4 regions of the Staphylococcus coagulans genome follow, and region 2 is predicted to be linked to each of the others. Evidence: riboswitches for the same ligand, from Rfam matches in the RefSeq annotation. Region 2 holds a riboswitch; each other region holds the start of a gene.

Region 1 (6,042 bases), 690 kb from region 2:
AGGAGGGTGTATATGAAAGCGATAAGAAGTAGCATGGGACTCGTTGTAATGACAATGGTTTTGTGTGGTGTCCTCTTTCCATTGGCTGTAACGGCAGTTGGACAGACGTTGTTTCACCACCAAGCTAACGGAAGTCTTGTGACACAGAATGGTAAGGTAGTAGGTTCGAATCTCATTGGACAGCAGTGGAATGAACCGCAATATTTTCACGGAAGAACGAGTGCTGTCAAATATAATATGGATAAAGCGACATTGAAAGAAAAAGGGGTGGCTTCTGGTAGTGATAACTATTCAAATGGCAATCCTGAACTTAAAAAGAGAGTAGAAGATTTAAAACAAGACGATGGACACCATACACCGATTGATGCAGTGACAGAATCTGGTTCAGGTTTAGATCCGGATATTACGGTGGATAATGCAAAACAACAGGTGGCACGTATTGCAAAACAACGAAATCTCTCACCACAACAAATTGATCAATTAATTACAAAGCAAGCACATAAAGGAACGATGTATGATGACTATGTGAATGTGTTGGCGTTAAATATGGCTTTAGATCATCTGTCAGCACATTAATTATTGATTGTACAATGGCCGTTGTAGGGGCTATGATGATATGATAGAAGAGATGAGGCTGGGGTTATTTCCTCAATTCAAACGCTCTAAGATTGTTTTTAATGAAACTGTCTTAGAGCGTTTTTGGTGTTGTTTGCTTATATGGATGGCTTCGCTTTCCGAGGGGACAGCCTCAGCCTGTAGTCTTCGTCTTGTCCTGTTCCCTCAGGCGTCTTGCCATCCATCTGTCGTTAAAAATAAAAGACGATTCATTGTAACAATGAGTCATTGAACAAGGTCCAACGGCTAATGGCTTCATAAGTCAGTGGAAAGTATTCTATAGATTGATGGCTAATTTGTGCAACTGAATATAACATAAAGAAACGCCACAATGATAGTGAACATAAGATGTGGATTACACGGCGTGAAAACTAAGATGAATGAGGTCTAAAAAGGGTATTTTCTGGTACAGGACAAGAGACTTTATTTTATTCGTGACACAATCTATCGTAAAATATAACAACCAAAAAGAAAGGAGAGAAAAGATGTCATCATCAACACATCAAGCCGCTAGTAAGGCTTATGGAAAAGTTTGGCTCTTTTTTGTTTATTATTGGCTTATTTTTGGCATTTCAACTTATTTAGGTCAATTTTTACCAGAAGCATGGCGCCAACCGTTATCGATAGGATTACTTATCCTTATCCTTACTTCGATGGTTGTACAACGTGTACGTTTTAGTGGTCCTATCATTTCACATATTTATACCATTGTTGCAGGCTTATTATCCTATGCCACATTTATGTATACGTTAGAAGATTTGGGGCCAAGTGTATTTTTTAATACTGTTTTATTAGCAATTGCGGCGTTTCTTATCTTTGGCTTTTTAGGTTATTTTTTGATAAAAGATGCTTCAAGTATCGGAAAATATTTATTCGTAACACTTATCGCTTTAATTTTAGCAAGTCTACTCGGATGGTTTATCCATAATCCGATTTACCATACGCTTATTGCTGTGGTGGGTTTGTTATTATTCTTATTGTATACCCTTTACGACTTTAATCGAATGAAACGAGGACAATTTTCACCTAGAGAGATGGGTTTCAATTTGTTCTTAAACCTTTTCCGTATTATTCGTTATGTGTTAGAATTAACACGTATGGTAAAACGTTAACGCAATTGAATAGATAAAACGATTCCACTGGAAGTGCCATTGCGAATGGCTGAGATTGAAATGCGATTTCAAAATTCCTGAACCTGATCCAGTTCGTACTGGCGTAGGAAAGTGGCTGAATTCGTGGGAATAACACGCTACTTTTCTTAATTTGATTTATGAAAAGTAGCTTTTTTTGTTGCGTTAAGGAGGATGGATACGATGATTGTAGTGGTTACACCTTATCAAAGGCTTGATCATACGCATATTCAACGCTTGTGCGCAATTGAACCTGATATTAATGGCGTCATTTTCAGGACGCCTATGAGAAAGCCTGAACTAGAAAAATGGATTTTAAAGTTGCATGATGAAGGTTTTCCAAAATCTAAAATGATTGTACATACGGATGTGCAGCTTGCCGAGCAATTGGGCATTCATCGCCTTCATTTCAGAGAAGGTGATGTTGGAGCTGAATATATCAAACAGAAGTCGCCGGATTATCGTATTAGTATGTCTACACATTCTGAAAACAGTATTCGCTATGCGCAAGCTCAACGTTTTGATTTTGTGTTGTTTGGTCATCTCTTTCCTACACCCTCTAAGCCCAATCAGCCACCGCGATCGTCTAGTGAAATTGCATCAGTGTTGTCTATTGACTTTCCTATTATTGCAATTGGAGGCATTCGTCTTGAGACAATCCAAAACGTTCCTACAGGTTTTTCGGGGATCGCATGTATCGGAAGTGCGTTTTCAAACGAAATCCATCAGTTTAAACAAATGATCACTTATTGGCATGCAAAGGAGTGAAGGTAATGCAAGTATATGTTAATGGTGAAAGGCAACTTTTCGATGAAGGTACTACGATTCGTGATATATTGAATCACTTTGGTATTGAGTCAAAACGCATGGCAGTCGAACGTAACGAAGAAGTTGTAAAACGCTCAGAGTGGGATACAACTGAAGTGCGTGAAGACGATCAGTTAGAACTTTTAGAATTTGTTGGAGGCGGTTAATGATGTTTAAAATTGGTAATTTAAGTTTCAATTCAAGATTATTTTTAGGAACAGGTAAATTCGAAAATGAAGAGATTCAATCTCGTGCGATAGACGCATCTGAAACAGAAGTACTTACATTTGCGGTACGCCGAATGAGTTTGTATGATGAAAAGTTGCCTAATCCTTTAGCCAATGTGGATTTATCTCAATTTACGACATTTCCAAATACCGCAGGTGCGAAAACGGCTGATGAAGCAGTACGTATTGCTGAATTGGCAAATGAAGCGGGTGTATGTGACATGATTAAAGTAGAGGTGATTGGTGACGATGAAACTTTATTACCTGATCCCCTCGAAACTTATAAAGCATGTGAAATTTTATTAGAAAAAGGCTACATTGTCTGTCCATATATTTCAGATGATGTTGTGTTAGCGAAACGTTTGGAAGCGCTTGGTGTACATGCCGTGATGCCACTTGCTTCGCCAATTGGTACAGGAAGAGGTATTAGCAATCCTTTAAACTTGCGATACATTATAGAAAAAAGTCAAGTTCCTGTTATTGTCGATGCGGGCATAGGTTCGGCAAAAGACTGTGCGGAAGCGATGGAACTTGGGGCAGATGCGATATTATTAAATTCTGCGGTATCACGTGCTAAAGATCCTGTGAAAATGGCAGAAGCAATGAAAAAAGGAATTGAAGCGGGTCGTTTGAGCTATGAAGCGGGTCGTATTCCTATTCGCTATAATGCTGTTCAATCAAGTCCATCAGAGGGGTTAGGGTTCTTATAATGACCCGCTATAACAGACAAGAGAAATTTAAACCTTTTGGTCAACAAGGACAACTCCAACTGCAGCAATTACATGTGATGGTTATCGGTGTTGGTGCGCTAGGAAGTGGTATCGCAGAACAATTGACGCGAAGTGGTGTCGGCCGTTTAACAATCGTTGATAAAGATGTGGTGTCCTTATCTAATTTACATCGTCAAAGTGGTTATACTGAAGCGGATGCACAAGCCATGATGCCGAAAGTATTTGCATTACAACAACATCTATCAGCAATGAACCATGAGGTGACGATAGAACCATTGAATGAGGAAATCACCGCAAGAAACATATTGGGCATCCTCAATGAAACGCAACCCGACATGATTTTAGATGGACTCGATCGATTTGAAACACGTTATTTAGTTAATGAAGCCTCTAGAAAGTTAAATATACCTTATATTTATGGGGCTGTAGTGGGGAGCCAAGTGAGTGTTTTTCCAATTCATCAAGATGGTCCATGCTTACATTGTGTAATGCCAGATGTGCCAGATACAATGGAAAGTTGTGATATTAATGGTGTTCTTCCACCCGCTGTTCATATGGCGAGTAGTCTGGTTGTAGCAGAAGTCTTTCATTATTTGATGCATGGTGATTTTTCTTATCGTATGACGACAATGGATATTTATCGTGGCAAAATGAAAACATTGTCTATCACAGCATTGAAAGAAGAAGATTGTAAAGTTTGTGCTCAACATCAATATGATCGATTAAATCATAAGCAACTCGAACAAACACAATTACTGTGTGGTGGCGTTTATCAATATAGACTCTCTCCAGAGCAGTTTTCAGCAAAAATCCATCCAAGTGTGACATGTTTAATCGAAAATCATTTTATTAAACGATTACAATATAAAGACTATGAAATGACATTATATCAAGATGGACGGTTGTTGATTTATCATGCGTCAGATCAGCAAACGGCGCATGAATTAGTACAACGATTATTCGTACAACCTGTTCACATTGAGTAGAATGTTGCCAGACTGTAAAATTTCCATGTATAATAAAGAGTATTCAAAAAAGCATGTGAAAGCGAGATGGAAGTAATGGGACGTAAATGGAATAACATTAAAGAAAAGAAAGCACAAAAAGATAAGAATACAAGTCGTATTTATGCAAAATTTGGTAAAGAAATCTATGTGGCTGCAAAATCAGGAGAGCCAGATCCAGAGTCAAACCAAGCGTTAAAACTTGTACTTGAACGTGCTAAAACTTATTCTGTACCCAACCATATTATTGAAAGAGCAATCGACAAAGCTAAAGGTGGCGGCGAAGAAAATTTCGATGCGTTACGTTATGAAGGTTTTGGTCCAAGTGGCTCCATGGTCATCGTTGACGCTTTAACAAACAATGTTAATCGTACGGCATCTGATGTAAGAGCCGCATTTGGTAAAAATGGAGGAAATATGGGCGTTTCTGGTTCAGTTGCTTATATGTTCGATCACACAGCGACATTTGCCTTTGAAGGTTTTGATGCAGATACCGTACTTGAAGCATTAATGGAAAACGATGTAGATGTTCGTGACGTGGTTGAAGAAAGTGATTTGACAATCGTCTATGCTGAACCTGACCAGTTTGCTACAGTTCAACAAGCTTTACGTGACATGGGCGTTGCTGACTTTGAAGTTGCAGAATTTGAAATGTTACCGCAAACAGAAGTGCAACTTTCTGGTGAAGACCAAGCGACTTTTGAAAAACTGATTGACGTATTAGAAGACCTTGAAGATGTACAACGTGTCTTCCATAATGTTGAACTATAATAAATCTCTGGGAGGCATTTATTATGGATGTTCAAGAATGGATACAGCATCTTAATTTAACCCCTCATCCTGAAGGGGGATATTATCGTGAAACAATATTAAGTCCAAATCAGGCAGAAGGCCGTCCAAATTATTCAAGCATTTATTTTTTATTAGAAGACGCAAACATTTCTCATTTTCATCGCATTGATGCTGATGAAATATGGTACTTTCATGCTGGGCATACACTCACGATTCATATGATACACCCTGATCACACATATGAAACTGTGCAACTCGGTCCGGATGTAGCAAATGGTGACGTATTACAATTTGTTGTGCCTAAAAATACCATTTTTGCATCTTCTATTGAACAAGAAAATAGTTTTGCGGTAGTGGGTTGTATGGTACAACCGGCATTTCAATTTGAACATTTTGAATTATTCACACAAGATGAGCTTATAAAAACTTATCCTGAGCATAAAACAATCATTCAAAAATATGCGAAAAAGAATGTGTAAATGAAAGGGAATGAGGAATGACCTCATTACGTCAATCCCATAACATATAGGGCGATGATGGGAGACAGTGGTTGTGATTTTAAACATACTAAGGTGGATGTTAAGGTGATGAGAACCTAACGATTGTATACACTTTAGTATGTTTTTTGTTTCATATTAAGATGTATGAAATCGTACGATGTTCTCACCTTTCAGAAAATCAACGTCTACGCTTAAATTGACGTATAAAAAATATTGCACATCACATAGCTTTAGAC
Region 2 (6,042 bases):
GTACCATAAAAGGCAACATTGTAACCGCCCATGCTGTGGCCGATTAAGTATATTTTATTACCGAAGTTGTCTTTTACATATTGAACGACTGCATCTAAGTCTTCTATAATTTGATCTTTATGATCATAGTATGTTTGTTTACCTTCAGAACGTCCATGTCCACGTTGATCATAGCGAATGACATTGATAGAATTTGAAACTAAAAAGTCAGTAATTTTATCATAACGGTCTAAATGTTCAGCTAAGCCATGAACAATAATGACATTAATTTGTTCATCAAGCGTTTCATCATCTGGTAGTTCAAAATCAAAAAGTCTTTCTGCGCGTGTGATTTTAGCATAAAGTTTTGTTCCATCTTTAGACGGGATATAATCGATATAGCTCATTATAAAACCTCCTTTGATGATTTCTTTTAGTTTATCCCAAATGAATTTAAAATGGAAAATTTTTGTCATAATTTATTTGATTTAATTTATTCATTATTCAGTTAAATGCTTAAAAACAATAATTGCGTTATAATGATGACATTCAAAAATAGATAAGGGGGAGCCAACATTGCAACTCATATTTGATCCGAACGTCAATATGATATATAGAATTGTATCAGGTGCTTTTTTTCTGATAAATGTTGTTTTAGCATTGTTTATTATCTTTTTAGAGCGGGATCGACGAGAAGCAACAGCGACATGGGCTTGGCTGTTGTTATTATTTATTATGCCGATATTCGGTTTCTTACTGTATTTATTTTTCGGGCGAGCAGTAAGATTGAAAAGCTCACGTTATGAACAAGGAAAAGAAATCGAGGATGCGCGAACGCGCGTCAAAAATCAAAAGCAGCAGTTCATTGATCACACTTTTAAAACGGAAAATCCTGTCGTGGAGAAGCAATCTGACTTAGTAGAAATGATGTTGACACGTGAAGTGAGTTTTTTGAGTGAAAATAATCATGTGAAGACGTTTACTGATGGACATGCACTTTTTGAAAAGATGAAGCAAGATTTAAAAGCAGCCAAAACCTATATACACATGGAATTTTATATTTTGAATTTAGATGGTCTTGGTAAGTCTGTTCTTGAAATCTTAAAAGATAAAGCGAAGGAAGGGCTTGAAGTCAAACTTCTATATGATGCGGTAGGTTCAAAACAGTTAAGAAAGTCAAAATTAAAAGATTTAACTGAGGCAGGTGTAGAGGTTGAAGCGTTTTTCCATGCGAAAATTATTCCTTTCGTTAACTTTCGCGTCAATAATCGGAATCACCGCAAAAACGTAGTCATCGATGGCGATATCGGTTATGTGGGTGGCTTTAATGTAGGGGATGAATATTTAGGTTTAGATGAAAAAATGGGTTACTGGCGTGATACGCATCTACGTATACAAGGTGATGGTGTAGATGCGTTACAACTTGGTTTCATTCACGATTGGAACTCACAAGTTGCTGATGAATATCAACTTGATTATAGCGAACGTTATTTCCCAGAAAATGCACGAAAAGATGGCCAAGTTGCTATGCAGTTAGGTCTAAGTGGACCGAACAGAGATTGGCCACAACTCGAATTCGCATATTTAAAAATGATTATGAATGCGAAGTCTACCATTTATATGCAGTCGCCTTACTTTGTCCCTGATGTGGGCTTCGTAAATGCGCTGAGAATTGCTGCAAAATCAGGTGTCGATATTCATCTAATGATTCCGAATAAACCAGACCAACCTTTCGTTCATTGGGCGACATTGACAACGGTTGCATTGTTAATGTATGAAGGTGTCAATGTCTACACGTACGAAAATGGCTTTATTCATTCTAAAATGATGGTTATCGATGGAGAAGTGGCGTCCGTCGGTTCTGCTAATATGGATGCGCGAAGCTTTAAATTGAATTTTGAAGTGAATGCGTTGATTTACAATCAAGATATTGCTGAATCATTGATTTCTGCATTTAAAGAAGATTTAAAAGTCTCTAAACAATTAACACCTGAACGATATGAACAACGTTCAAATTGGGTCAAATTTAAGCAATCGATTGCCAAATTAGTATCACCGATTTTATAATTTGAGTTTTGTTTTTAAATAAATCGGTCCAACGATACGCATATGAAAAATAGCAATTTTATAAGTTGAATTGTCATTTTACATTTTTAATGTTACGATAAATTTGCAAAACTTAAATATGAACTTGCTAGGGGTGCTTTAGTAAGCTGAAAGAGGTGCAAGCCTCAACCCTTTGAACCTGATCTAGATCATACTAGCGTAGGGAAGCAAACGAAATGATTTTAAGATAAAGTGGTTTTTGAAAAGCTGTCTATTTTGGTTTGTCTTTCATAATGAAACGAGCCATCTCAGAGCGCCTACCACTTCATAATATATTCGTTTCTTTAATGCGCACTCAATTTTTCTAGAGTGCGCATTTTCTTTGGTTTTCAGTTGAATTAAAGGCCTCGAGCATGTATTAGGAGGCAAAGGGAATGAAACAAGAACAAATTGAATTGAAGAAAAATTTTCCGGCAAGTCAGCGTATTTACAAGGAAGGGATAGATCCCGATATCCACGTCCCCTTCCGTAAAATTCAGTTATCTGACACAATCATGGACGCGGAAGTACGTCACAATGATCCAATCGTGGTGTATGATACAGCAGGCCCTTACCATGATGATCATTACGAAGTCGATGTTACGAAAGGAATTCCTGCATTGCGTGACAACTGGATTGAAGCACGTCATGATGTTGAACATTATGAAGGACGCCGTGTGCAATCGATTGATAATGGTTTTAAGACAGCGTCGCATCAAAATTTAGTGACACATCCTTTTCAATATCAACCTAGAAGAGCAAAAGCGGGTTATCAAGTTACCCAAATGCATTATGCTAAAAAAGGATGGATTACGAAAGAGATGAAATTTGTTGCATGTCGTGAAAATGTCAGTCCAGAATTTGTAAGAGACGAAATTGCTAAAGGTCGGGCGATTATCCCAAATAATGTCAATCATCCAGAGTCTGAACCGATGATTATTGGTAAAAATTTCCAAGTTAAAATTAATGCAAACATAGGGAACTCTGCAGTGTCTTCTTCTATTGAAGCAGAAATTGAAAAGCTCGTATGGGCAACACATTGGGGTGCGGATACGATTATGGACTTATCGACAGGTAAAAATATTCATGCGACACGTGAATATTTGATTCGTAATTCTCCGGTGCCAGTTGGAACAGTGCCAATCTATCAAGCGTTAGAAAAGGTAAATGGTGTTGCAGAAGATTTAACATGGGAAGTGTATCGAGATACATTAATTGAGCAAGCTGAACAAGGTGTAGATTACTTTACAATTCACGCAGGTGTATTATTGCGCTATATTCCATTGACTGTTAATCGTTTAACGGGAATCGTTTCTCGTGGGGGCTCAATTATGGCACAATGGTGTCTAGCACATCATGAAGAAAGCTTTTTATATACGCATTTTGATGAGATTTGTCAAATTCTAAACCAATATGATATCGCAGTTTCTTTAGGGGATGGCTTAAGACCGGGCTCTATTTATGATGCCAATGATGAAAGTCAAATCGCTGAATTAAAGACACTAGGTGAATTGACTGAAATCGCTTGGGCACACGATGTCCAAGTAATGATTGAAGGACCAGGGCATATCCCGATGCATAAAATTAGAGAGAACCAAGAGCTCGCTGATTTTTACTGTAAAGAAGCACCGTTTTATACTTTAGGACCCCTTACCACTGATATTGCCCCTGCATATGATCATATCACTTCTGCAATTGGGGCAGCGCAGATTGCGAGTCATGGGACAGCCATGTTATGTTACGTGACGCCGAAAGAACATTTGGGGTTGCCTAATAAAGAAGATGTGCGTGAAGGTGTAGTGACATATAAAATTGCAGCACATGCCGCAGACCTTGCAAAAGGCTTGCCGGGCGCTACAGAACGTGACGATGCAATCAGTAAAGCGCGATTCGAGTTCCGATGGATTGACCAATTCAATTTGTCTTTAGATCCTGAACGTGCGAGATCCTATCATGATGAAACATTGCCAGCAGAATCTGCTAAAGTCGCACACTTCTGTAGTATGTGTGGCCCAAAATTCTGTTCAATGCGTATTTCACACAATATTCGAGATGCACATAAGGATCAATTAGAGGGCATGCAAGAAAAAGCAAAAGAATTTAAAGCACAAGGTAGCCGGATTTATCATTAAGCATGAACTACAAGTGGCGTATATGATGAAATAACAAAATGGATTGAGCCATCTATCTGATGTTTAAGTCCTATATAAGCAATAGAGGTCGATGATTGGGTGACGCTTGAGTTAAATTTCAAGCGCCATTATCGTTGTCTCTATTGCTATTTTTGTGCGTAATATCAGTATTTGGTAATATATTATATTTAAAACTGAAAATAACCCTTTAATAAATATAATCATTAAAATTTTATTTGATGATAATGGTAAAAGCTTTTAATTTTGTTTAGTTCGTTGTATGATTTTGTTATTATAAAATAAGAATTGAAGTGATGGAGATATGGAAAGAACTAAAGGTATTAAAGCTACTCTTCCTTATTTTGTGGTGATTCTGCTTTTACATATTTTAGGTGTTGTTTTTCTAATGATCGGCGGTGCGAGTCATCCGCTCATCATTGGGATGGGTGTGGTCGCCTATACATTAGGATTGAGACACGCATTTGATGCGGATCATATTGCTGCTATCGACAATACAGTGCGTAAACTTTTAGAACAACAGCGTCATTCTATGGGTGTAGGTTTTTATTTTTCACTCGGACATTCATCTGTGGTCTTTTTAATGGCAGTTATGTTAGGGTTAGCCGTTCATTGGGCGCAAAGCCATTTAGCAGGTTTTCAATCAACAGGTGGATTAATCGGTACACTGGTTTCTGGATTTTTCTTATTATTAATTGGGATTTTAAACTTAGTTATACTGATTCAATTAATACAATTATCCCGAAAATTGAAATACGAAGAAATTGGAGAGAGTCAAATCAATGAATTGATTGAATCAAGAGGCTTAATCATGCGCTTTGTAGGACCGCTTTTTCAATTAATTAATCAAAGTTGGCACGTTTTTCCTTTAGGATTCTTATTTGGTTTAGGGTTCGACACAGCAAGTGAAGTCTCATTACTAGCATTATCAGCGGGTGCATCACAGCATACAGTGCCGTTTTTAGGTATCATTGCTTTGCCGATTTTATTTGCATCAGGCATGAGTTTACTCGATACACTAGATGGTGTGTTCATGACAAATGCCTATCACTGGGCATTTGAAAGTCCTGCTAGAAAACTTTTTTACAATATCACGATGACCGCTATTTCAGTCATTGCTGCGATTATCATAGGTGGCATTGAAATTATTCAGCTTATTGGCGAAAAACAACATTGGGACCATGGCTTTTTAGGGTGGTTGACACAATTAGATTTTGGATGGTTAGGCTATATTTTAGTTATCGTACTCATACTATCATGGCTTATTGCACTACTTATCTGGAAAGTGGGACATTTTGAGGAAAGATGGCGAGCATAACGATAATAAAAAGAGGGAGCAAGCTGTCGTCTCAAAGATTAAGACGATTCAGCGGCTCCCTTTTTAGTATTCAAAAGTAAAATGCAATATGAAAAGCTTAACGGCATCGTTCATAGTCGTGAACGCATGAAAACTTATTTTCTTAATGAAGCTTCAATCGTTGTATTACGTCCAGCACGTGCGCCAATAATCATAACAGCGATGGCAGTTAACAGCAGGATCAGCAATGAGAATACCCAATGGCCTGTCACATCATGTAAGATACCGAAAAATAACGGTCCAATACATGCGAAGAGATAGCCGACTGCTTGAGACATCCCTGCCAACTTAGCTGCTGTAAGGCCACTTTCAGTTCGTAAACTAAAGAACGTATTTACAAGTCCAAATGCGATACCTAACGCTATCCCAATAATAATGAGCGATATAAGGGCAAGATGAGGTGAAAACATTAAGATTAAGATACCTATTGTAAATAGTGCCCCTGTAAATGCAGTTGGAATAACTTGTGAA
Region 3 (6,042 bases), 420 kb from region 2:
ATAATCAATGATGGGGACGGGAATATGAGATAAATATGGAGATTTATAGAAACACTTAATTTCCATACACTCTCGCTCGTTCCCTTATTGTTTATCCTTTATTTTGACATCATGGTCAGTCATGAATAGTCCAACTTAGTCATCTATTTTATCAGAAAAAACAGTCACAAATGACTCCTCAACTATCTATATGTATTGCTACATCATTGCAATGACCCTATATACTTGCAAGAATAAACGAGAGTTAACTTAAAAGAGGTGACGTAACATGAACTTTGTACATATTAAATCTACGCATGATCGATGGTATGAGCCAGCAATAGCATTCTATAAAAATAAATTAGACCATCTTGTTACAGAAGATGCGTCTGTTTTTGCGCGATCACTTAAAACAGATAAAACCCAACATGACTTCGTATTTATTGTTGGTATTGAAGACGACGCGATTGTGAGCTTGGCGACAGCCCACTATGAAGCGACGACAAATGTCGGCTTTATTATTTATCTTCTTGCACAACACAGCCAAGATTGTGAAGCCTGCTTGAAAACGACTTTAGAACAGATTGAGCATGAGCTGAATCGTATATCTAACCAACTTCACGGTCGTGACGTTAATTTCTTTATGTTTGAATCTACATTTGAATCTAACGATGTTGATGAAGAAACAGCAAGAAAAATTAACTTCCGTCGTCACTTTTTAACAGAAAACGGCTACGAAAAGCAAACTGAAATTACATACTTACAACCTTCATTAGATCGTAACGGTAAGCCCATTCCTTTAGATTTATATGTGAAAGGCAATATTCCTTTAACTAAGGATATTTTTGGTACAAGTGTTAAATCCTGCTACATTTTAAAATATGTGTATGCGAATCAAATACCACGACGTATCATTTATCCATTACTTGTCAAAATGGGTTTACGCAAAGAACATCGTCCATAAGACCTTGAAATCAATGCTTAAAGCCGTTAAAATAATGAGAGAGGCAGACTGACGGGTCACTGAACGCACACTTCCGTACGTCTAAAAAGAATAGAAAGGATCTAATGATATATGCTGACAAAAGAATTTGCCCAAAGATCAGGCTTAAGTGAAAAGCAAGTACGTAAAATCGTACAGCATCTTGAAGAACGTGGTTACCATTTAAATAAAACAGAATACCGTGGTCGAGAAGCGACTGATTTTAAAGAAGAAGATATTGAATTATTCCAAGAGATAACAGAACGTGTTGCACGTACAAATAGTTATGATCTTGCTTTTGAAGAGTTAGAACAAGAAAAAGACTTTCTACAAGTTATCGTCAAAGAAGATAAACAACACTTGCCGAGCGATCAACAAGTGCCTCAACTTATCAATGAATTACGCAATGAAATCAATAAAATGCGTGAAGAACGTCAAATGTTAGGTCAGATGGTCAGCCAAGTTCATCAACAGCAAGAAGAATTAAAAGCGTTACATACCCAATTAAATCAACAACTTGAATCGAATAGTAAGTCCCTTGAATCACTGACAGCCGCACAAAAGGAACAAAGTGAACAATGGAGTCAAACACAACAAAGCATCGAGACTCAAACTAAAGAACAGCAGGCACTTGCGCAATCGATTCAAAGCAATGAAAAGAAAGGCTTCTTCCAACGTTTATTCGGTGGTTAAAGCGATTCAACCTTTGCGTAACTTGCATATTTCTAATATGAAAGTTACAATAATTAATGAAATCAAATAAAAATTTATATGCTAGGGGTGCTCGAGGCGAGCTGAGAAAGAATGTATCTTAACTCTTTGAACCTGAGGTGGTTAGAACCAACGAAGGAAAGCGTATGATGACAATGAACTTATTTCAACTCATTTTAATGATGACTCAATCATTTATTTCAATCATATACGTGTTCCTCCTGCATCCTTTCATGCAGGAGGCTTTTTTTATGAAACAAACAATTATTATTGGTGCCGGTGTTATGGGTTTATCCATTGCAAGACAGCTATCCTCTCAAAACCGACATATTCGGATTATCGATCGTTACACACCAAGAATGAATGCGTCGTACGCTGCGGGAGGCATGCTTGGTGCACAGAACGAGTTTTTCGAAGCCAATCCACTGTATCACCTCGCTATGGAAAGTCGTGCAATGATGCCTGAAGTTGCAGCCGACCTCGAGCGAGAAACTGGAATTAATATTGAATACCAAAAATACGGCCTAATTAAAGTTGCCTCTCAAAAACAAGATATCCAAGCAGTAGAAGCGCAATTCCAATTTTTACATAGCCAAGATCACACAATTAAACAACTCTCAAAATACGCTCTAAAACAACGTTTCCCAAAACTCAATCCTAACCAAAGTGCTGCTTTTAAAATCCAAGATGACGGGCAAATTAATGCAAACACCTATACGAAAGCCCTGATTGCTTCCGTTATAAAGCGCGACTATATCGAACTCATGACACAGACCGAAGTCTTAAAAGTCGAACGTCATCACAGCGGTTATACAGTCATCACATCTAAAGGCAACTTTTCAGCAGATGAATTGATTATTGCTGCAGGCGCTTGGTCTGGGACGTTACTCCAACAACTTCATATCCAATTACCTACTCAACCAGTTAAAGGTGACGTTAAACTGATTGCCTCTTGTTATAAAGGATTGAAGGAAACCATTTTTAATATGAATGGTTGTTACATCGTGCCCAAATTGCCTAATCGTTTCTTAATTGGTGCGACCTCAGACTTCGATAGTTGGAGCATTGAAAATAATGAGAACAACTTGTCATGGTTAGATCAAGAGAGCTTGTCTATGATTCCGCAACTCAAAAATCATCATGTGATTAAAACATGGACGGGCATTCGACCTATCACACCTAACCAAGAACCTATTATGGGAGAGGTTGAAGACCATCTTTATGTGTCCACAGGACATTATCGAAACGGTATTTTACTCTCACCTATAGCAGGTTCACTGATGGCAAAATTGATTGACGGCCATGCTAAAGCGAAAGAACAGCTTACGCCCTTTTCGCCCAAAATTGCTCAGATAAAAAATAAAGCTTGATTTTATACTTTTTTCCTATTATCCTATTGTATAAGTCGGAATTAAGAAGGAAGCGTATTTTGATATGTCTGTGTTTTTAACTATTATTAATCTAATTATTTTTATTTTCGCTCTTATTGGACTTTGGTTCATGACGAAAAAACATGTTAAATTCCCTAAACGTGTCTTTACTGCACTTGGTTTAGGGATCTTATTAGGCCTTCTACTCCACCTCATTTATGGTGTTGATAGCAAAGTCACATCAAAAACGACAGAGTGGGTTGGCTTAGTGGGAGATGGTTACATTGCACTCTTGCAAATGATTGTTATCCCATTAATCTTTGTTTCAATTGTTGCTGCTTTTACGAAAATTGATATTGGTGAAAAGTTTGCCAAAATGGGCGGATTGATTTTTGCTTTCCTTATTGGAACAGTAGCAATTGCAGCAATCATCGGTATTATTTATGCAGTTGTCTTTAATTTAGATGCCTCTAGCATTGACCTCGGTCACGCTGAGAATGCACGTAGCTCTGAAATTGCAAGTCAGGCAAAAGAATTAACGGCAACGACATTACCTGCTCAAATTTTAGAGTTAATTCCATCTAATCCATTTTTAGACTTTACGGGTCAACGTGCGACATCTACAATTGCTGTCGTGATCTTTGCGGCTTTTGTCGGCTTTGCCTTTTTACGCGTTTCACGTAAACAACCTGAAAATGGGCATACACTTAAACGTGGTATCGATGCGGTCTATTCACTTGTGATGGCTATCGTTACATTTGTTTTAAGACTTACACCGTATGGAATTTTAGCAATTATGATGAAAACTATTGCGACGAGTGACTTTGCTGCCATTTGGACGTTAGGAAAATTCGTTATTGCGTCTTATGCTGCACTCATCACAATGTATATCATTCATCTAATCATTCTTGCAATCATTGGTGTAAACCCAATTCAATATATGAAGAAAACAGCCGAAGTAATCTTATTCGCCTTTACTTCACGTTCAAGTGCCGGGACATTACCATTAAATGTTCAAGCACAAACGAACCGTTTAGGTGTGCCTCAAGCCATTGCAAACTTCTCTGGCTCATTTGGTCTTTCGATTGGACAAAACGGTTGTGCGGGTATCTATCCTGCCATGTTAGCAATTATGGTTGCACCTGTCGCTGGCGTAGAGGTTGATTTTAAATTCCTTGCAACTGTTGTTATCGTCGTCGTACTCAGCTCATTTGGTGTTGCTGGTGTCGGAGGCGGTGCAACATTTGCATCTATCCTTGTACTTTCAGCTTTAAATTTACCAGTCGGACTCGCTGGGGTGCTCATCTCTGTTGAACCTTTAATTGATATGGGACGTACAGCGCTAAATGTTAACGATTCAATGTTAGCAGGTACTGGAACAGCTAAATTAACAAAACAACTAAATGAAGATACGTTTAATTCAAATCATTATGATGAATTAACACCACAACATTAATAACATCACAACAAAACCCCTTTCAATCTTACGTGTGGAAAAGATTTGAAGGGGTTTTTGTTATTAAAACTTTATGATTTTAGATACTGTCAATTAATAGTTCGCTGATTTATTTTCTATTAAAACCTGCCATTTGCAACCATTCTTTCATTTCTGTGCGTTGCTTACTGCTCATAAATGCCGCTACTTGTTGTGACCACGTTTCACTTCGCTCACCGTTTGTACGCTGACTATAATATTGCGAAACTTCTCGATCATACTCCTCAAGCTGTTTTGATAACTGTTCATCATCTTGTGAATACGTATCAATATGAAAGACATGTTCACGTGGTAATCTTGGTTTTGGAGAACCATTTTCGTTATCTGCTGGTACGCCTAACGCCATTCCAAACACTGGAAAAACATGTTCAGGTAATTTTAATATTTCTCTCACACGCTGTACATCATTACGTAATGAACCTAAATAAACAATACCATAGCCCATATCTTCTGCAGTCAGTGCTATATTTTGTGCCGCCAACGCCGCATCTACAGTACCTACGAGTAATCCCTCAGCTGACTCAAAGCTATCTTCCATATTAGCTTCAAGCTTTTCACTAATTAACTGATGACGGTGATAGTCAATCACAAAAACAAGTAAATATCCATTTTCAACGACATAAGGCTGCCCAGATACCTCTTTTAAAGCTTCTTTCTTTTCAGCATCTTCTACACCAATAATCGATGTTGTCTGTAAATAGCTAGAAGTTGAAGCCATTTGTCCTGCCTCAATTAATTTTTCGACCGTGTCTCTACTGATTCGATCTGATTTAAATTTTCTAACTGAGTGATGTCGTTTTGCCAAATCATACACATATTCTGACATTTATAAACACTCCTTATCCTTTTTCTATATCCTATCAAAACACTCAAGAAAACGCATGTCCCTTGCATCTCATGCATACCCTTAAATCGTAGAAAAATAACAACAGAGGATACGATTTATATCGAATTGTATTCACTATTAATCGCACCAGGTGTGCTTATCTATGAATACATTTTAACCTAAGAAATAATGCCTCATTATTAAATAATCATTGCGGATTGAGCGGTTATATATTTTCATACTATATACTTGTAATTGAGAATCAGCATCCGTAAATGATATTAGCAGGCGTCTTATTAATCCCTCATTTGAATTGTTTAACACTTTTTAGAATAAAATTTATAACGCCTTTATTATCCAATTTCAAGCCTTTTTCATCATTAAGATGATACATTTATTAGAATTTAAGTCTCAATTTTTATCGCTTTAATCGCGCTAACTATGGCAAAAACGCTGATTCCACTGTCTTTCTTAGTGTATGTCCCTTTCAACAATGATATTTATTTGACGGAAAGCATGTTCCATGTCATAATAGCTATTGAGATTAGAATTATTATTAATAAGGAATTATAATTAAGACGAGACGTCTTTACATTCTAATCTAAAATAATAATGATTCATATAATAGGAGGATTTCGATTATGTCATTAATTGGTAAACAAATCGAGGAATTTTCAGC
Region 4 (6,042 bases), 1.1 Mb from region 2:
TACATGAAGAAACGTCATCACTTCAATGATAGAAATTGAAACAGAAATACAACCTCCTCAATTACGTCGTTCGTCAATCGAGGAGGTTGTATTTTCTTATATTAGAAGAAAGGGTATCTATGTGTGATTGAGTATAGCGTCTCATATTGTAGCTCATCCAAAAAAGAGGTTAAGCCATGTTATGCGGCTTAACCTCTTTTTTGCGTAACTATCCGATTCGACAGAGCGCAAAAAAATACTCATATAAAAAAGTGGCATAAGCAGACGATATTGCGCGTAAGCTTTATAACAAACTTTCGTCAATATACGTCTACTCTGCCAAAGGTAAGGCATTGTATGGGAATATGCCTTACATCATCGATGGTTCGTCACTTTATCGCAGTGTTTTTTATGATTAAAGTGACGTGCCGATTTCCTTTGCAGATGGAATTATAAACGGGATTAAAAGGAAATCTGTACGATGCCTTTTCATATCATCGAGATCATGAAAACGCAACAGATGCGTGACTCGTGTTAGCGCGCATCTGTAATTCCAGTTAATGGCATTGTACCTGCTAATATGAAAGACAGCATTACAATACCTAATGTAACGATGATTAAAATGATATCTCTATAGCTGAACGGCACATGATAGTAATATGTGCGGGGCCCATCTTTAAAGCCTTTTTTCTCCATTGCTACCGAAAGGCGATGTGCTTTTCGGATATTTTGACTTAATAAAGGAATGAGTAAATGTTTCAATCGTTTAAAGCCTGAATAATTTTGATTATCGATCATTTGGTAGCGCATCTTTAATGAATTTCTTAATTGGAATAAAGCATCAATCATTAAAGGAATCATACGAAACGCAGCCATAAATGCATATGCAACTTTAGGTTTGACTTTTAGATGTTGCATAAAACTATAAAAAATCATAATGACTTGCGAAGTGAATGCTATAGACAAGCCAAAATAACTGATTGTCATTGTTCGAAAAGAGAGGTGAAGACCTCTGACTAAACTTTCAGTACTTATTTTAACGAAACCAAACGAAAATAAGACGTGCTTCCCATGTCCATAAAAAATCATAAAAAGAGATGAGGTCAGCGCAAAAAATGTCGCAATAAGCGCAAAGGTTAAAACAACTTTCCATTTAGTTCCACTAACAAGCCACATAAATATAAACATAATTGTGGCGAGGTAAATCATAAAATCAAAATTATGAATAAAAATGATGAAAAAGAATAATGCGATGCCTAAAAATAACTTCGTTACAATGTTTACTTGATCCATAAACGTATTGCGTATTTTCCATGATTCTATCATTCACTCACCACCTCGACTTCATGTAATTGATTGTCTCTAACTTCTAAACGTCTTGATGGATAACGTTGAATAATATGTGGGTCATGGGTTACCATTAAAATCGTTTGTCCTTGAGCGACACGTTTTTGAAACAATTCAATAAGTTTAAATGTATTGTGACTATCCAAACCAAATGTAGGCTCATCTAAGAGAATGATATCTGCTTCAGTACTTAAAGCTGTTGCCACGCTTAAACGTCTTTTCTGTCCCATTGAGAGTTCAAAAGGATGTTGCTGTGAGACATGCTCTAAATCAAGAAGTGCGAGCATCTCAGACGTACGAGATTTGGCATTTTTAGAATCCATATGGTGGTAATTAATATAGATTTCATCGTATACACTATTTTGAATAAATTGTAGCTCCGGATTTTGATAAACCAGATACATGTGTTGCGCAGCATCTTTAATTTTAGTGAGTTTTTGGCCATTGAAAGTCATCTTGCCTTTATAACGAATCAACTGCATGATTGATTCTAATAGCGTCGTTTTGCCTGTTCCATTTTTCCCAGTTAAAGTTATCCACTCTCCAGAACGAATGGACAAGTCTTCTACTTCATATAAAGTTTGACGATTTCTTTGGACAGCCCCTTGATGAAACGCCAATTCAAATAATGATGTCTCCTCAGAAAAGGATGCTTTTTGCGGTTCAGGTGCATGCGACCATGCTTTAGGGTGCCATACGCCAAATTCAGTGAGTAGAGATTCATAATTTTTCATAATATCGCTTGGCGTACCCTGTTGAATGATTTCACCTTGATGATTCATTAAAATGACACGATCAACATAGTCCCAAATATGTGCCACTTTATGTTCAACAATTAATACCGTTTGGTCTTGCCATAGCGTTTTCAACAAGGTCCATAAATTTTCAGTAGCTTCTGTATCAAGCATTGCTGTGGGCTCATCTAAAAATAAAGTATCTGCACGTTGTAATAAAGTGCCAGCAATGGCTAACTTCTGTTTCATCCCACCGCTAAGATGATGGATCAATTGTTTAGGATTAATATCAAGGCCCACCTGTTTTAAAGCCCATTGAATTTGTGCATCCATTTCATGACGGGGGACTTGCTGATTTTCTAAAATGAAAGCAAGCTCCTCATTCACTTGTGGCATGCAAAATTGTGAATCAGGATCTTGGAAAATAACGCCTGAATGCTCAGCAATTTCTAATTCATCATATTTCATAGGTAAATCAATTAAGTTCGGTACGATACCACTTAAAACATTGAGTAAAGTACTTTTACCTGAACCTGAAGGACCAAGTAAAAGTACTTTTTCTTTATCTTTTATTTCAATATCGATACCATCAAAAATTTTATAGGGTGCGCTCGGATATTTTAAGCGTAGATTTTTAATTTTTAGCACAATAAAGCCACCTTACAATGTATCGTAATCATCTTTTGATGCAGGTCGAAATAGTTTAGTGACACCAGTCTGATCCAGGGCTTTGACTAAAATATAAGGGAATACACCCGCTAAGACTGCACCACTGATAACACGGAATGAAATGAGTAAAATAAGATTCCAAGTGGCAACTTCATTTAAGTAACCATAATACCAGTCAATCGGTAAACTAATGATTGCTGCTGCCATCCCCGCAAGTACAGCTACCATTAATGCACGAGATTTATATCTGAAAATAGCAAATACAATCTCACAAGCAAGACCTTGTAGCAACGCATAAATAATAGTAGGAATATCAAAACGTCCCATGAGAATCGTTTCCCCAGCACCTGCAGCAAATTCAGCTAAAAGCGCAATCCCCATTTTTGGAATGATAAGATATGCGACAACAGCGGCACTAAACCACATACCATACATAAGTTGATCTAAATGTAACCCTAAAGGTTGAACTGTATTATTCACAATCCACCATAAATTATAAATCACTGCAAAAATGACTGAAACCAATACAGTGACTAGAATATCTGATAATGTTAAGCCTTTCTTCATTTGTATACCTCCCAAAATTAAAAAAATACGCATATCTCTTACACTAGAGACAGACGTATGCTGTGATAATTTATATGGGATACAAGTCATCTTAATTGAAGCATGCGCTTTTCTCCTAAAACAAGGCGTATCCATTATAAATGAAACACTTTCCTACGCTAGTATCATCTAGTTCAGGTTCAAAGGGTTCGAGGCTTATCCTCATCTCAGCTTTCACACCCCTAGTGCGTGCGTATTTAATTGTTAATGTCAATGTACACCTAGCCCATTCAAAAGTCAACACTCTTCAACATTCTTTTTAATGGCGAGGTGGCCGACAATTTCAATATTATGCTTTGAATGATATACCTAATTAGATGTTATATATAAAAGAAGGGATTAGAACATGTTAACGTCCTATCCCTTGTTAAACTTCTATAAATGCACAGCTTTCAAATAAAAAGGTCGCATTATTCAAAAGTTTTTTGAATATCGTCTTTTGTTTTTTCAGCGCCTTCTTTAGCATCTTCTTTTTTATCTTTTAATTCTTGCTCTTTATCTTTTGCTTGTTCAGCAGCTTTTTTAATATCTTTTTCAGACATTTAAAACGCCTCCCTTTCGTTTAAAGCTATAATAATACATAACCCATATTGAAAAACTCTAAACATGATTGTTTCAAACAAGATTTTAAAGGATGTATATCAATGCTGTTTTGGCTGCGATGAGGGGGAGATGAGACATCCAAGGGGTTTGATATTTTAAACTTATGTATCAAAAAGTGCTTTTCGTTTCAAATCATTTGAGTCGTATTGATGAAGCGGTGCTAAAATTTGATCGATATACGAAGGTTAGTTTGTCATTTTAAGCATGAGTGAAATGGTTAAGATAGTGGCTATCTTTTGGTATACTAAACCAATCAAGTATTTTATTTAAGTTTTTAATTGTATATACGTTGATGCATGCTGTACGCAATTGTGGGGAAATCAAGTTAAAATTTTGATGCTACTTAAGTATTGAAAATTCTCATTCTAAAGACTGAATTTGATTAATTTTACAGACAGGTATTCATAGTTCGTATATAATAACTTTGAGGTGAGAGGATGTCTTTGTTTAACAAATACACCGAGGTCATTTATAGCTATATTATCGGTGCACTGTCAATTTTATTAAGTGTGATTATTTTTATAAATATTCCACTCATTCATGAGTTAAAGGATGGTAAGCACCATATTTCTAAGATTGATAATTTATGGGACTTCATTATGGCCTTTTTCAATGAAATTATTCGTGTGATGAGTAAGTATATTGGTGATATCCCGCTAGCAAGTGGCATTGTCATTCTACTTTTTGGTATTTTAATGCTTTTCATAGGTAGAACACTCACGAATACGACACGATTTGATTACGACATATCTATTTTATTTTTACTCATCGGAATCATATTCTTCGTATTAACACTCATTTTTATGTCACAAGTGTATGGATGGATTGCGTTTGTTTTCATCATTCCATTTTTAATTCATATTGGTTATATTGCCTATAAAGATGAGCTGAATCCATTACATCGTAAAGAGCATTATTTATGGATTATTTTTAGTTATGGCATTTGTTATATCATTACACAATTGGCACTTTATACAAGAATTGAAAGTCGTCAAATAGCACCGATTGATGTTTTAAGCATCAATACATTTTTCGTCTTATTATGGTTGATTGGACAAATGGCAATATGGAATTTCTTATTTCTTCGTCGTTCACTACCTGTATCGCAAGAAGAAATAACAGGTGAAGAAAATCCATATTCTAGAAGTAAGAAGTATCAATTTGCGAACCCCTCTAAAATTCATTTCAAGGACTTCCAAGATCGTACAGTTGAATTTACTCATGATATTTCGCATCGTACACGTAGAAGTATTGATATCGAACGCTTACGTGCTAAGCGTGAAACGATTGTAGAAAAATGGTTTAAATGGGCGAGATTGGAAGAAGATGATATCCCTACGTTTCTAAAAAAACGTCCAAAATGGTTAAATAAAGGCTACGTAACAATTGCTTGTGGTGTGATTCTGTTGTTCTTTATTTTATTAGAATTTAACAACCGCAATGCCTTATTTTTATCTGGGGATTGGCAACTTTCACAAACACAATATGTATACGAGTGGATTAGTCTATTTCTTCTTTTAATTGTTGCCATTTTATTTATTTTAACGTCTGTAACGCGAATGTTAAGAGGTAAATATTATTATTTACAATTATTTATGATTAGTATTTTATTTTTTAAATTATTTACAGAGTATATCGTAATTGTCGTACACGGATTGTTATTATCCATTTTCATCACGCCAATTCTAATTTTAATGTTAGTTCCGACGATTATTGCTTTCGTCTTACAATTGAGACAACCAGGTCCTGTACCAAGAAAATCGCAATAAATGAATACAAGCTTGAAGAGACTGGGACATCAATCCCAAAATCAATAGCGCTGAGATGATTTTGCTAGAAAATTGTCTTAGCGCTTTCTTTTTATGATAAAACTTCGTATGATATGCCTGTGTTTCGGTGTGAGGAAAAAGTATTAATACTTAAAAAAAAGAAATCATATGACCTAGTGATATTAAATCAAAAACAAAGCAAACATTTTCATTTTCATCTTGGAAAGTCCACACGACTACTATGATAACAATGTTACTCCTATATTTTTCGTGTTAAGATGGTGGTAATGATAAGAAGGGAAAGGCTGATTATATGAAAACCGCAGTACTAAATA

Evidence for each region. A riboswitch is a leader RNA that binds a small molecule or an ion and turns the genes downstream of it on or off. The one in region 2 is predicted to bind thiamine pyrophosphate.
Region 1: linked by a shared signal. The riboswitch ahead of KM149_RS10510 (thiamine phosphate synthase) and the one ahead of thiC (phosphomethylpyrimidine synthase ThiC) in region 2 are both predicted to bind thiamine pyrophosphate.
Region 3: linked by a shared signal. The riboswitch ahead of thiO (glycine oxidase ThiO) and the one ahead of thiC (phosphomethylpyrimidine synthase ThiC) in region 2 are both predicted to bind thiamine pyrophosphate.
Region 4: linked by a shared signal. The riboswitch ahead of KM149_RS08680 (ECF transporter S component) and the one ahead of thiC (phosphomethylpyrimidine synthase ThiC) in region 2 are both predicted to bind thiamine pyrophosphate.

What each region holds. Positions count from the first base shown of each region.
Region 1 covers NZ_CP092966.1:2,187,454-2,193,495, reverse strand. The annotation lists gene kdpB (potassium-transporting ATPase subunit KdpB) at 1-2, shown strand, start outside; gene kdpC (potassium-transporting ATPase subunit KdpC) at 13-576, shown strand; gene KM149_RS10515 (Bax inhibitor-1 family protein) at 1,101-1,727, shown strand; TPP riboswitch at 1,747-1,854, shown strand; gene KM149_RS10510 (thiamine phosphate synthase) at 1,929-2,513, shown strand; gene thiS (sulfur carrier protein ThiS) at 2,519-2,719, shown strand; gene KM149_RS10500 (thiazole synthase) at 2,722-3,489, shown strand; gene KM149_RS10495 (ThiF family adenylyltransferase) at 3,489-4,496, shown strand; gene KM149_RS10490 (YebC/PmpR family DNA-binding transcriptional regulator) at 4,572-5,285, shown strand; gene KM149_RS10485 (cupin domain-containing protein) at 5,309-5,785, shown strand.
Region 2 covers NZ_CP092966.1:398,345-404,386, forward strand. The annotation lists gene KM149_RS01700 (alpha/beta hydrolase) at 1-386, opposite strand, end outside; gene cls (cardiolipin synthase) at 556-2,046, shown strand; TPP riboswitch at 2,166-2,268, shown strand; gene thiC (phosphomethylpyrimidine synthase ThiC) at 2,460-4,196, shown strand; gene KM149_RS01715 (HoxN/HupN/NixA family nickel/cobalt transporter) at 4,519-5,532, shown strand; gene KM149_RS01720 (CynX/NimT family MFS transporter) at 5,667-6,042, opposite strand, start outside.
Region 3 covers NZ_CP092966.1:2,461,868-2,467,909, forward strand. The annotation lists gene KM149_RS11845 (hypothetical protein) at 269-943, shown strand; gene KM149_RS11850 (DNA-binding protein) at 1,055-1,654, shown strand; TPP riboswitch at 1,728-1,830, shown strand; gene thiO (glycine oxidase ThiO) at 1,924-3,042, shown strand; gene KM149_RS11860 (L-cystine transporter) at 3,107-4,498, shown strand; gene nfsA (oxygen-insensitive NADPH nitroreductase) at 4,608-5,363, opposite strand; gene ahpC (alkyl hydroperoxide reductase subunit C) at 6,005-6,042, shown strand, end outside.
Region 4 covers NZ_CP092966.1:1,820,360-1,826,401, reverse strand. The annotation lists gene KM149_RS08690 (energy-coupling factor transporter transmembrane component T family protein) at 514-1,305, opposite strand; gene KM149_RS08685 (ABC transporter ATP-binding protein) at 1,302-2,708, opposite strand; gene KM149_RS08680 (ECF transporter S component) at 2,721-3,296, opposite strand; TPP riboswitch at 3,430-3,529, opposite strand; gene graF (glycopeptide resistance-associated protein GraF) at 3,746-3,877, opposite strand; gene auxA (lipoteichoic acid stability factor AuxA) at 4,376-5,707, shown strand; gene KM149_RS08665 (class I SAM-dependent rRNA methyltransferase) at 6,021-6,042, shown strand, end outside.